Regions from separate parts of the Leptospira venezuelensis genome, predicted to be linked through region 3. Evidence: riboswitches for the same ligand, from Rfam matches in the RefSeq annotation. Region 3 holds a riboswitch; each other region holds the start of a gene.
The links. Region 3 has a riboswitch for cobalamin ahead of B1C82_RS18525 (CbtB domain-containing protein). Riboswitches for the same ligand answer to the same signal wherever they lie in the genome.
Positions count from the first base shown of each region.

Region 1: another riboswitch for cobalamin. It lies ahead of B1C82_RS11660 (hypothetical protein); the one in region 3 lies ahead of B1C82_RS18525 (CbtB domain-containing protein).
Region 2: another riboswitch for cobalamin. It lies ahead of B1C82_RS03065 (TonB-dependent receptor); the one in region 3 lies ahead of B1C82_RS18525 (CbtB domain-containing protein).

Region 1 covers NZ_NETS01000010.1:953,095-957,582, reverse strand. The annotation lists gene B1C82_RS11670 (SH3 domain-containing protein) at 1-647, shown strand, start outside; gene B1C82_RS11665 (flavin monoamine oxidase family protein) at 779-2,119, opposite strand; adenosylcobalamin (AdoCbl) riboswitch at 2,359-2,485, shown strand; gene B1C82_RS11660 (hypothetical protein) at 2,679-3,200, shown strand; gene B1C82_RS11655 (LIC_13355 family lipoprotein) at 3,236-4,075, shown strand; gene cobT (nicotinate-nucleotide--dimethylbenzimidazole phosphoribosyltransferase) at 4,147-4,488, shown strand, end outside.
Region 2 covers NZ_NETS01000007.1:216,618-221,105, forward strand. The annotation lists gene B1C82_RS03055 (hypothetical protein) at 171-476, shown strand; gene lsa26 (surface adhesion protein Lsa26) at 612-1,352, opposite strand; cobalamin riboswitch at 1,711-1,885, shown strand; gene B1C82_RS03065 (TonB-dependent receptor) at 1,912-4,014, shown strand; gene B1C82_RS03070 (YncE family protein) at 4,014-4,488, shown strand, end outside.
Region 3 covers NZ_NETS01000011.1:498,718-503,205, forward strand. The annotation lists gene B1C82_RS18510 (two-component system sensor histidine kinase NtrB) at 1-728, shown strand, start outside; gene B1C82_RS18515 (Crp/Fnr family transcriptional regulator) at 774-1,412, opposite strand; gene B1C82_RS18520 (SDR family NAD(P)-dependent oxidoreductase) at 1,549-2,415, shown strand; cobalamin riboswitch at 2,479-2,661, shown strand; gene B1C82_RS18525 (CbtB domain-containing protein) at 2,803-2,985, shown strand; gene B1C82_RS18530 (CbtA family protein) at 2,976-3,785, shown strand; gene B1C82_RS18535 (CbiX/SirB N-terminal domain-containing protein) at 3,782-4,488, shown strand, end outside.

The DNA of each region.
Region 1 (4,488 bases), on a different contig from region 3:
AAAAATCCGACAAAATCGGATTTCTACCCTACGGAACTAAAATCCAAACCGAAAAAGCTCAAACCTTTGAAATTCAAAATGGGATAAAAGTTTATTGGTATTACTATCCTGAATCCAACGGATACGTGCTCGGCGAATTCCTGTCCAATACTGAACCGGCAAAGGGAAAGAAGAAGACAGTTTTATACAAACTTTACAGAGATAGATGCGCCCAAAATATAAAACAAAGTCTGGCCCTCTATGCAAACATTGCAGATTTGTACGTCGACATGCAAGAAGAAGGAGGGGGTTGCTCAACCGGGTTATTAAGAGGAAAATACACCTTTAATCAAAACGTTTTGGTAATTTCGGATTTAAAGGGAGTAGGATTAAAGAATAATTGTCCGTTCGATGATAATAAAGTAAGTTTTGCGGAATTAGAAAAACGTTTATTGAATATCGCCCGTGTCAAAGGAGACTTATACTTACGTTACGATCCGGATCTTGACGGCCTAGTAACTGAGGAGGTCCTCAAGCAAGTATCTTCGGAAGGATGGAAGGTAAATAAGTCCAAATGTTCCTTCGAAAAATATTTTGAATGTAAGTATACCAACGAACCGGTTTTAACATCCAAAGGTTATTTTTGTTTTAAAGAGAATTCTTTATGAATAACAATCATAGTTTTTCAATCATCCTAATTTCGACTCTTTGTCTAATAACATTACAAAAATGTATAGAACTTGAAAAGAATTTAGGCCCAAATTCTTCGGGATCCTATTACACGACTGCAGATCGTTCGCTATACTAAATTCACAGCTTTGATCGCCGAACTTAAAGCCGCCTCTACTGTTCCAGTAATTTCTCCAGTATGTTCTCCCGCGAAGAAGATACGATCATAAGGTTTTCTTAAAATAATCTCTGATCCAAAACTTCCAGGAGGAAATTCGGCGATCCCATTTGGTACGTAATCCTTTTTAGTTTCCGTAAAATAGAATCTTTGGATTTGCAGATCTTTTTTTAAGCCCAAGCGATCTAGAGTAAGGCGAATATATTCTACCTTTTGGTCCTGATTAGCAGAATCGAATACTGAAAATCTATCCCCGTTCGCAATGACTCCCAAAACCTTATCAGAGGTATCCGACTTGGTTCCTGCATCATATAAGAATTGGGCGGCCGCATCCGAATGAACAGCAAAAGGAGAGGATTCCCAAGGAGATTCTTTCAAAACCAAAAACAATTTATAGATTTGAGAATAACGTACTCTTAAGGCTGCGAGAAGTTTTTCCTTATCTAATCCAGGATTCCATTTCACGTTAGAGATTTGGTTTGCGGGTAAAGTACAGATACAAGTAGAGCCGTTAAATTTTCTTCCAGAAGCAGTAGTTACCGTAACACCCGCGGAATCTTGATCCACGGAAAGTACCGGATCAGAAAAAACAAACTCGGTATTTTCTATATTCATTACCAAGGTCTTGGCGATATTTTCCATTCCACCTTCTATCTTGCTATTCCTTTGAGGAAATTGTGCAAGATCGCTCAATACCTTCTCCGCTGACAGTACACGAATACTATCTCCATAATGAAGAGAAAGTTTATGACCAAGTAAAGTCAGATCTTCCGGACTGACTCCTTGATAAACTAGATAATTATAAATGCTGATACGATCTAAAGCCTGTTGTTGCGCAGTGTCTAATTTAGAATTTTGTGATACTAATTTACTTAGGATTTCTTGGGATTTGGGAGAAAGTTCCCAAGTGCCTGCTTTTTTATAAGTTCCTAAAAACAGATCAGGAACCAAAGGAGAAGATTGTATTTTTAATCCAAGTTCCCTGACTAAACTACGAACGGTTTTGTCTTCGGAAGAAACCCATTCAGCTCCTAGATCCACAACATGGCCGGAAGGATCTTGGATAGATCTAACTCTTCCCCCCACTCTATCTGTGGCTTCTATCAGAGTAACTTTACTTCCTGTTTTTCCTAAGATATATGCTGCATAAAGTCCAGAAAGTCCCCCACCAAGTATGATTACTTTTTTCCCAGAGTTTGTATTTTGAGCGGATAAATTTCCCTGACGACTTCCCAATAAAGCTGCGGCGCTTATAATTCCGGCTTTTAGAAAAGTGGAGCGGGTCATTTTCATAAGATTCCTCTGGAAAGTTTTTATTAGAACTCTCTCTTTTATTTTCGGTCTATGAAAGATCTTTCCCGAATTTTTTGCAGAATAGAATGTGCCTTCGATCTGAAATTATGTGCCTAATCCTTTTTAATCGATCATGTGTTTAGAATATCGCCTATTTATAGAGATATTGCAAGGAATACGTCGTTTTCATATCCACACGGTTTTTCCCTTGCCAGGGCAAGTGCAGGATCAAAACCTGGAATTACGCTTTCAGGGAGGAAGTCGGGTGTAAATCCCGCGCTGACCCGCAACTGTGATGTCCGTTTCAAACGGAATAAGCCAGATCTTCCCCGCGATACTTAATCCTCGAGGTTGGGGAGTATCGTAAATCTCGCTCTTTAGCGCATCAGCGCTTTCTGCGATGGGGCCCCGAAAGTTAAAATGTCGGGGCTCTCGAACGGAAAAAGACTATTACGGCAAATACGAAATCGTTCGGATCTTTATTAGATCAATGATCGACTAACGTTCTTTTGCTTATAATTCTTTTTTCGCGACATCCGGCAGAAATCTAGGAGAGAAAATGAGAAAAATCAGAACAAAAGCGATAATCCTTCTATTCGCTTTATCATTAATCAACACAGCTTGTTTTGAAACGGAAAAATCAGAATCTGATAATACCGCGATCCTCGCAGCAATTATCCAAGCCAATTATATTGAAATCGCCGGTTCATGGCAAGTTGGCTTTTATTCCGGTGGATCAGACGGAGGAGTTTACGATACTGCTGCTATAACTGCTAAATCCTGGATTGAACAAGGCGGTCAAAAATTAACTGTCGTAGAAGTTGATAACACAAACAGAAAACTATATTATCGCTCTTCTGCGGACGATGCTTTCAATCCGAATAAATACGGAAGAATAGATTGGACCGCAATTCACAGTAATTCTTGTCCTTCAAGCGCTGCTCGTTGTTTTGAATATTGCCAAGCTGTCTTCGGGAAAAATACCTTAGCAGAAGCAAAAAGCGATGCAACTACAACTGATTCTTCCAACTTTAAATCTGCCGGATGCTCAGGATTCGGCTGGAATTACATGATTCCATAATCATTTGTTAAAACTTTAAAGGAGAGTCACAATATATGAAATTGATAGTGAAATTGACATTTTTCGGAACCTTCATCTTTTTCTTTCTCATAGGTTGTGACAGCTCCGGAACCAGTACTGATCTAACAGGACTATTATTGACCGGACAGAATTCAATTTCTAGTTCTGAAAATTGTCCTCCTGGAACTATAGACCCGGAATATTTTTTAGCAAATACAATAGTTAGCGCGCCTGGCAGTAATCCAAGCATTCGATACAAAGATCCAGTAAAAGCGATCAATGGAGTTTGTGGAGGAGGACAAAACTCAGGTGGTATAGACGTTTATACCATGGGTTCTGCGGATCCTAATAATTTTTTGATCCTTTCTTGGAATGGAGCGACTGTGACTAACGGTACTGGCGTTGACTTTATCGTTTTCGAGAACGGCTTTCAGCAACAAGGCTCTATAAATTACTTCATTGAACCAGTAATCGTAGAAGTGAGCTTAGATGGGACTAACTATTGCGGATTCAATCCTCAATATGCTGGAGCTGCAAGTCCTGCAAGTTTGGATCCAACAGATTGGATACGATTTGGAGGAGCAAGTCCAGTCCTATGGAATATGCTTACTTATCCACTCACTCCTGAGGAAATTTTTCCCGACCCATTTGTTGCAAATGCGGGTGGAGACTCATTCGATCTGGATGATCTAACATTAGATGCTCGATTTGCAAATGGGTGCAATTCTACAGTTCTTTCCAATCTGCAAACAAACGGATTCAAGTTTATTAAACTATTGAATGCGAAAGGACAATCTACATTTCCAAGCCCTGTAGGAAGTTTTGACGGAGGCCCGGATATAGACGGAGTCATCGCAAAATCCGTGACCCCTTAACCTAAAACCGAAAAGGATCTTCTGATCTCTTTTAGTTTTAACATTTTAAATTTTTTACAAGTGAAAACAATATGATCCGCCCAAAAGATGTGTACCAATTGGACTTAGATAAATCATTACGCAACAAAATAGACACCAAGACGAAACCATTAGGCGCCTTGGGAAAATTAGAAGATCTAGCATACCGAATAGGTACAATACAGAATACAATAGATCCCGTATTATCCAATCCTCACTTACTCGTATTTGCAGGGGATCACGGACTCGCAGACTCAGGAGTTTCTGCCTTTCCAAAAGAAGTTACTTATCAGATGGTATTAAACTTTTTGAATGGAGGAGCCGCAATCAATGTATTCTGTAAACAGCATGGAATCAAATTGCTTGTGGTAGATGCAGGAGTTTCGGGTAACTTC
Region 2 (4,488 bases), on a different contig from region 3:
CAATTTTTTAATTGCGGATTTTAAGATTTTATGATATAGGGGGAAAGGCTTCTCCCACTAACCCGCCTCCTCCACCCAAAGCCGGGTGGGGCCGCCTTTCGAATCCATGTTGGAATTCCAACATGGAGATCAAATTGAGATTCAAAAATAAAAATCCGAATTTCCCTTAAATGAATAGAAAAGAAAATCAAGAAAAGGCCATTGAGCTATATTATTACATTGATGGCCGCATAAATGAGTTCAGTTCCATATATCGAGATAAAAAATTCTTTCAAAGAGATTTGATGGTTTTAAGTCGAATTAAGTCTGGAATTTTTGAAAAAGATATTAAATCTCTCGTTTGGTTGAAAAATGAATCTAAGGGAATCGCTGACACTTTGGGTTCTTACGTTGAAGATCCAAATTTTTTAAATGATATTTACAAACTATTGAGTTTTTTGGGAAATATTTTGGAAGAAGAGCAGGCCTATGAGTAGCCGTTAAATCGGTGCCTCATATGAATTTTATTTTGGGCGGAATTCTATCTGATTTAATTGAATAATTTCTAAATAAAAAAGACCGATATAGGAATTCCTAATCGGTCTTCATACTTAATGAATCCTTAATGCAAATTATTGTGTTTTGCCTGCCGGTTCCAATGCCCCTGCAGGTGATTTGAAGTTGATCTCATAAATATCATAAGAAGAATCTCTCCAACCTGTCACGTAAGCCACAGAAATTCCCAAGAAATATCTAAGCCCAAATTTAAGAGTGTTTGTAGCAAAGGCCGCGATCTCTTCATCTGTGATTGAAAAAGGATGAACTTTATTTCTGGTCTCATCCAGATATAATCCTTCCCAAGTTCCAATCATAGTTCCCTTATATTCTAAACTTAGAATACGACCAGTAACGGAAAAATTTCTTTTTCCTCCAGACTTAGCTTTGCTTACGATCTTGTCAGGCAAACCTTTAGGAAGAGATTTTTCCTGGAGTTGTGCTCCAACTACTTCGTAATCGGAAGATAATGCGACTGCTTCAAATCTGTGAACCCTATATTGGACTAAAATTTCCTGGTTTAGGCTTTTACTTAAGAAGTTAACTACATCCGCGTTCTCTGGACGTACGCTGAATTCGATTTTTTGTTTTGCCGGAACAAAACATTCGTCCTTCATTTCGTCGCAAGCTTCTGAATCGTTTATAGTATAAACTTCTAAAAGACCTTCGTAAGATTCAAAGATGACCCCTCTGCTTTCGAATTGGATCAATTTTGCAACTGTCCAACCTTCGGAATAAGTTCCCGCTGCTGATAAGGACGAGGTAGTTAAAAGAAAGATTCCTAATAAAAGAAATCTTAAGGATGGAATGCGTTTCATTCGAGTTCGATGCTCCCGTTATGTAGGTAGACCCTAAGGGATTCCCTTTGGGTCGCGAATTCGTGAATCCTTTCCGGTTTTTATCTTACATCAAGAAAATATTTCTTTCTGAATTTGAAAATGTAGGAATTCCTGCAAAGCGAATTCTTTTCTGCTCTGCGTCTTTGCGCCTCTGTGTGCAAAAAATGTACTACGAAAAAGGCACTACGTTAATGTTGTATTTCACTTACCCGCCAGGGATGTGTAGGGCGCGAAGCGTCCTGAGCTCCGGCGAAGGACGAGGACGTATGTCCGAGCCCGGAGCAGCCCGGTCTTGCGTTAGCAAGAGGCGGCCAAACCTTTTTGAGATTGCTCCTCCGAGTCGGGTTGGGAACCTGGTCTTGCAAGTAGATCGGAAAAGGGAATCCGGTGAAAATCCGGAGCTGTACCCGCAGCTGTAAACGCCGAAACGGTCGGACAAAACCACTGTCGAAAGACGGGAAGGGTTCGAATCGGGCGTAAGTCAGAAAACCTATCAGGTCTGCTTTCAATTCTCTGGCTTTCGGGAGTTAAGGCCTCAATGTATAAAAGACCCAAACCATTCAGTAAGATACTTCATCTAGGGCTCTTTTTATTTTCCGTCCAAATTTTTTCCCAAGAGCCTCAGAAAGCGGAAACTTCCACTTTAAAAGTGGTGGGAAAGACCGGTTCAAATTCTCAACCGGAAAATTTCAGAAAGAACCCAACCGGTTTTCAGACTTCCATTGATCTGGACCAATACAATGCACGTTATACGAATCTTCCGGACGTTTTAGAAAGAGAAGCAGGAGTAAGGATCAGAAGATACGGAGGCCTAGGCTCTTATTCTACTCTTTCTCTTAGAGGAACAAATCCTAATCAAACTAGGATCTTTATAGATGGAGTTCCTTTTAATAATGCGCAAGGGGGAGAAGTAAACCTTGCGGACCTTCCTTTTGATAATTTGCAAAGTATAGAAGTATATAGAAGTGGTGCTCCTGTAGGATTTTCCGGTTCAGCAATTGGCGGAAGTGTGAACTTAGTCACAAGAACCGGAACCGGTCCTCCTAAAACTCGTGTTAACATAGGAGCAGGAAGTTTTAATACTGGAAAGGGGAGCATAACGCATACTGGAACTTATGGCGGAATAGGAACCAGCGTATTCTTACTAGGTGAAAAATCAGACCAAAATTTTTCTTATCTAAACAATCATGGGACCTTGCTCGTAAATCCTTTGGACGATACGATTGATAGAAGAAGGAACGCTCAGTATGAAAGAACTTCCGGGATGATCGGGCTCAGTGGTGATATCGGGGCAACTAAGATCAAATTTTGGAATGATCTAAATTATAGATTCCATGGAATTCCTGGACCTGCAAGTAACCAAACTCAACAAGTCCATCGTAGATATCTTAGAAATACTTCTTCTTTAGGAACGGATACAAAAGGTTTACTCGACGGATTATTAAGATTAGAGACTAGAACTTTTACTTCATTTACGAATGACGACCTATTCGACCCAAAATCGGAATTTTCCAAAGGAACTCCTAACTCTACTGCTCATATGGGACAGTCCGGGTTTCAGGTCACTCCTACCTTATATCTATTAGAATATTATCAAATTTTGAAATTTCATGCGGGAGTAGAGAGAGAAACTTTCGAAAGATCCAGAAGCACTCCTCAGAATATAGATCTAAAGTACGAACCTGGAAAAACAAGGACCTATACAACTTTTCAAGTAGAAGACGAGTTTCGATTCTTAGATGGGAAGTTAGTAATGACCCCTGGAGTTTCTTGGGATTCTTATAGGGACAAATTTCAGTCCGACGAACCTTGGTATAGAAAACAAGATCCATTCGCACCTGCCATCAAGACCACTGAATTTTCTAATCCTAAAGTAGGCCTTCTCTGGAGGTTTTGGGAGAAAGATAATTATTCTTTGGAATTCAAATCCAATATTGCGAAACAGTATCGGATCCCAAGCTTCTTGGAACTTTTCGGAGAAGTCGGGACAATCATAGCAAACGATTCTCTTAAGCCGGAGAGAAGTGAAAACGGTGATGCTGGAATTACCGGAAGATATAAAAACGGTGAACTAAAATCAAATATTACAATTTCCTATTTTAGAAAAAGGATCAAGGATATGATCCTATTCATTCCGAATTCTCAATTCACTTTGAGACCGGAAAATGTGGATTCAGCAAGGATTGATGGGGCAGAAGTCTCTCATAAAACGGAATATAAGGGTTGGAAATTTTTGTTAGAGTATACTTACCAAGAAGCGATCAATACTTCTCCTGCTCCTTATTTAAATGGTAAATATCTTCCTCTTAGGCCAAAACATGAGATCTCCGGAACAATTGCATATAGAGGAAAAACCTGGGAACTTGGTTTTGAAGGTGTATATGTTGGTGCTGTATTCAAAGACAGGACAAACGAATATGTGAATTATCAACCAGCTCGCCAAATTTGGAACGCATACCTTACACTTGTATTATATACTTCTCCTGAGGAAGAAGATCCTAATAAGAAAGGGGAAAAAACTCCCAAAGAACTACTCTTAAGTATAGATCTTAGGAATATGGGAGATAAGAGAGTGGAGGATATTGTAGGATATCCGCTCCCAGGAAGAAATTGGTTTATTACATTAAGTGGAAGGTTTTGATGAAATTTGCAGCACGTATCATTCTACCTTGCTTTATTATCTTTTTTTCCTTTTGCGGAGATATAGAAAGACCTCCTTTATATACTTTATTTTTAACTCCAAATCTTCCTAATAATATCGGAGTAGTGACCACAGACTTTGCAAGCGGTGGTAGGTTTAAAGTATTAAATCCAGAACTTCTACTTTCTTATCCTGGACTGACACCTATCCATTCTGATGCAGTCGCAAGATTCGGAAATGGTAATGTCTATATTCTAAATCGTTTGAATCGGGATAGCGTTCAAGTTTTAGATCCAGATTTCGGATTCCAGACAAGGGCAGAATGGTCCATGGGAGCGGGAACAAATCCGGCTGATATTGCGATCGTAGGCCAGAATAAGGCTTATGTTTCACTTTATGGATCTAGAATATTAAAAATTATTCATCCTTTGACTGGGGCAAGTCTTGGGCAAATAGATCTGGGAGGATATTCCG
Region 3 (4,488 bases):
AACATCATGAATTAGAAAAGCAGCTCATTCATTCTCAAAGAATGGAATCAATCGGTTCCCTTGCTGGAGGAGTTGCTCATGACTTTAATAATATCCTAACTGTAGTTTTAGGATACACTACCCTTTTAGAAAAGAACTCGGAACATCCGCAAAAGATCTTACAATATTCTGAAATCATTAGGAAAACTGCTGAAAGAGGATCATCTTTAATCAAACAACTTTTGACACTAGCAAGGAAGGTCGAATCAGATCTTAAACCGTCAATTTTGAACGATTTGCTTTCGGAAGCAGTCCATATAGCATCATCTACCTTTCCTAAATCCATTCGAGTAATTGCTGATCTCCCTCAAGATCCGATCTTAGTACAGTCAGACCATACTCAGATACATCAAGTTTTTCTGAACTTATTTTTAAACGCAAAGGATGCAATGCTTAACGGTGGATTACTTTCTATAAGACTTAAAACAGAGGAAGGAGAATTTATTTCTCCTGAAAAGACTCAAAAAACCGCTGTAATAGAAATTTTAGACAGTGGCACAGGGATAGACAGAAAGACGATCCGTAAAATATTCGATCCATTCTTTACGACAAAAGAGCCTGGTAAAGGAACCGGACTCGGACTTTCTATTGTTTATGGTATTTTAGAAAATCATAAAGGAAAGATTAAAGTAGAAAGTGAACTCGGTTCTGGTACAAAATTTTCCGTATACTTTCCGATTTTGGAATAAAAGATGATTCTGATCCTTCTACTATTTAGGAATTTTCTACAAGAGTTATTTCTGTTCCTTCCAGATCCTGTTTCTGATCCTACTTAATGAAACAGGTGTGATCCCTAAAAAGGAAGCAATATAATGTTGCGGGATACGATTTGCAATGTCCTGTTGTTCTTTGATCAAATTCAAATATCGTTGCTCCGGACTATCCCTAATTCTAGACAAAAACAAATTCATATAAGTATCAAATCTTTCAGCAACGTATTGTAGTAAAAAGTCCCGAACTTCCTCATTCTCTTTATAAATAATTTCTGCATCTTCTCCGCTTAGTATAAGCAGTTCCGTAGGTTCAATACTTTCCACACTAAGTTGGCTGTCCTTGTAAGTACCTCTATAACTATGGATAGAAGTGATCGCTCTATTTTCCGGAAAAAATGCGATCGTAATATCTCGTCCCTTATCTTCAAATTTTAATCTGAGGCATCCTTTTTTAACAATAAATATGTTTTTGGTAAAAACTCCTCTTTCTATGAGTACAGTTTTTGCCGGTACCTTCTTTTCTTTTAACATAGAAGTATAACGGTCCCAATTTTTTTCCAAACTTGGGATCTTCTTCCTTAGGTTTTCCAATAAAGGTATTTCATACATCTTAGTGCCTTGATTTCTCCCGTATTCAGTATCATGGGAATGAAAAGGCAAGATTTGTTTTGGGATCAAACCAGGAATTTAAGGTTTTGGAACAAGTTCTCCAATTCTTTATGTAAAAAGTTTCGAATTAGATTGAATAGTTTCCTAAAAAGGGAAATCTTGCCCGCATCGAAGAGAATTTTTCAATATGTCATTCAGCAGATACAAAGGCAAAAAAGTATTTATTACAGGCGGTTCCGCGGGTATAGGCAAAGGAATTGCGATCCAATTAGCGAAGGCAGGAGCAAGTGTAATTGTTTCTGCAAGGGGAAAATCTAACTTAGAAAAAACTGTCCAAGAGATGAAGGCTGTAGGAGCTCCCACAGCTGTATTCGGGTTCGCAATTTTGGACGTTTCCGATAAAAAGGCCATCGAAAAAGAAGCTAAAAAAGCAATCCAAACCTTGGGAGGATTGGATCTTCTAATCTGCAGCAGCGGTTTTGCTAAAGCAGGAGAAGCTTCCGACCTGGACGACGAAGTTTATAGAAATCTAATGGATGTAAACTTTTTCGGTCATGTAAATAGTGCACTCGCATTCAGTGATCATTTTTCCAAACAAAAAAGTGGAGAGATCGTATTCTTGGCCTCTACCCTTGCGTTCTTTTCTATCTACGGATATGGAGCTTATTCTGCTAGCAAGTTTGCGATCGTAGGCTTTGCCCAAGGTTTTCGCCAAGAAATGATGCTTCATGGAGTGAAGGTAAAATTATTTCTTCCTCCTACAACTGATACTCCTGGTTTGGAAAAGGAGAATACCGACAAACCTGAATTGAGTAAAGAAATTGAAATGGGTTCTGCATTAAACAGAATTCATGCGATTGATTCAGTTGCAAAAGCGATCTTAAAATGGATACCGAACAAAAAGTTTATCGGATATACAGGGTGGGATTCTTGGCTTCAATATTTTCTATTCAGACATTTTCCTGAATTCAGTATTAAACTTACAGATTCTGAATTAAAAGCAGCCCAGTCTAGACTAGATAAGAAAAAACAGAAAGGCCGGGGAGAGGTATAGAGAATTTTGCTCGGCCGAAAATAAAATACTATACAAAATTACTCACCTAAATAGATCCTGAAATCTCAGTCTATTTTTGTAGGAACATAGATGTCTCCATCTATGGGAAGACGGTGCAATTCCGTCACGGTACCCGCCGCTGTAAGAGGGACAAAAGGCACAAGATGTCACTGGGTGTAAAACCTGGGAAGACGTGCTGAGTAGGACGATCTCGAGTCAGAAAACGCCTTATAAAAATCCTGAAGCTACGTTATCCAGTCTCGGATGTAAGACGGTTACGTAACTAAACTCAAATTAATTTTTGCGAATACAATGCTTCGGCGAGATCCGTTTTGCATTAGTATCGTTTATATCTTGTTAGGCGAAGATCTCTTAGGAGGGATTTTTATGCGCTCGATTTCAGTTTCGAAAGATTTTTCGGGAGCCAGATTATGGCTTAGCGGATCTGTCCTGGTTTTGGCTGGGTTTCTCGCTTTTTCTACGATCTACGTAGTTGGCCTGGAACCAATGGTGTATTTGCACGATACTTTTCATGATATAAGACATTCTACGGGCTTTCCATGCCATTAAGATCAGGACTTTCTGATCTATTAAGGGCTGGGATATTTTCCGGTTTGGTTTCTGGTCTTGTTCTAGGAGTCTTGGTTTGTGTTTGGAATCTTCCTCTCATTTTAGAAGCGGAGAAGTTTGAATCCAAATCCGCATCAGAAAATTCGAATCTCGGCCATACACATATTCATTCACATGGAGAAGTTCATTCTCACACGAATGAACAATCTTCTTCCACCGAATTAGTCCTGAACAATAGTCTTTGGCAAAAAAGAAATTTAGGAACTTTTATAGGCTCCATTCTTTTAGGTATTTCTTTTGGAATTTTAGTTTCATTGTGGATGATCTTTTTTCCCCCACTTGGATTTTCAGAGGCACCCTCCCTATCTAAAGCAATATTACCAAGTATTCTGATTGCCATAGGTGGATTCCTAATATTCTTCGGGCTCCCATTTATAGGACTCCCTCCAGAATTACCAGGAAGAGCATCAGGAGCTTATGATTATCCAGAAAGGCAGGCTTGGTGGTATCTTAGTGTGGGATCAAGTTTAGTTGGTATATTTGGATCAAGAGTCCTTCTATCTTATTTACATATTCATAATTTATTAAAATGGATTGTCGCTTTAGTGGCGGCTCTATTTTTTGTAGGACTTCCATTCTATCTTGGTACGCCTAAAATTCCTGGGGACTTTGCCGCTCCTAAGGAATTAAGGATACAATTTGAATACATAACCTTACTCATAAACCTGATCTTCTGGTATCTATTATCTTCTTTATTCTTCCTATTCTGGAAACCAAGGCAGGTATTGGGATTTAAATGAAACCGAAGATTGCAGTTCTGGTACTAGGCCATGGAAGTAGGGAAGAAAATTCCAATCTAGAATTTGTCTCCCTAGTGGAATCCTATTCACTAACTAGACCAGATCTAAAAATTACACATGCATATGTGGAACTTGCAAAACCAGATCTGGAAACCTCTCTTCGGGATCTTTGCAAAGATTATTCTAATATTATAATATTTCCTTTATTCTTATATACTTCTGGTCATATCAAAAACGATGTTCCAATCGTTCTAGATCGAATCAAATCAGAGTTTCCTGCCCACTCTTTCAAAATTTCAAATAGTTTAGGCATCCACTCTAAGATGGTTTCTTTGCTTAGAAAACGTGCAGAAGAATTTATACCTCTAAACAAAGAACAATCTTTTAAAACTGGAGTTATTATCGTAAATAGAGGATCTTCTGATCCGAATGCGAACGGTGACTTTTATAAAACTGTTCGTTTGTTCCAAGAAGGAAATCATTTCTCCTTTGTTCTTCCTTCCTTCATAGGGATAACCAGCCCTCTTCTTCCGGATACCTTAGAGATGGCCTCTAAATTAAGACCGGAAAAACTTCTGGTGGTCCCCTACTTTTTATTCGGTGGATTATTGATCAAAAAAATATCTTCCTTGGTTCAAAACTTTTCAGAAAAATTCCCTTGGATCAAAACGGAACTCTCTTCTTATATAGGACCTGATTCGGA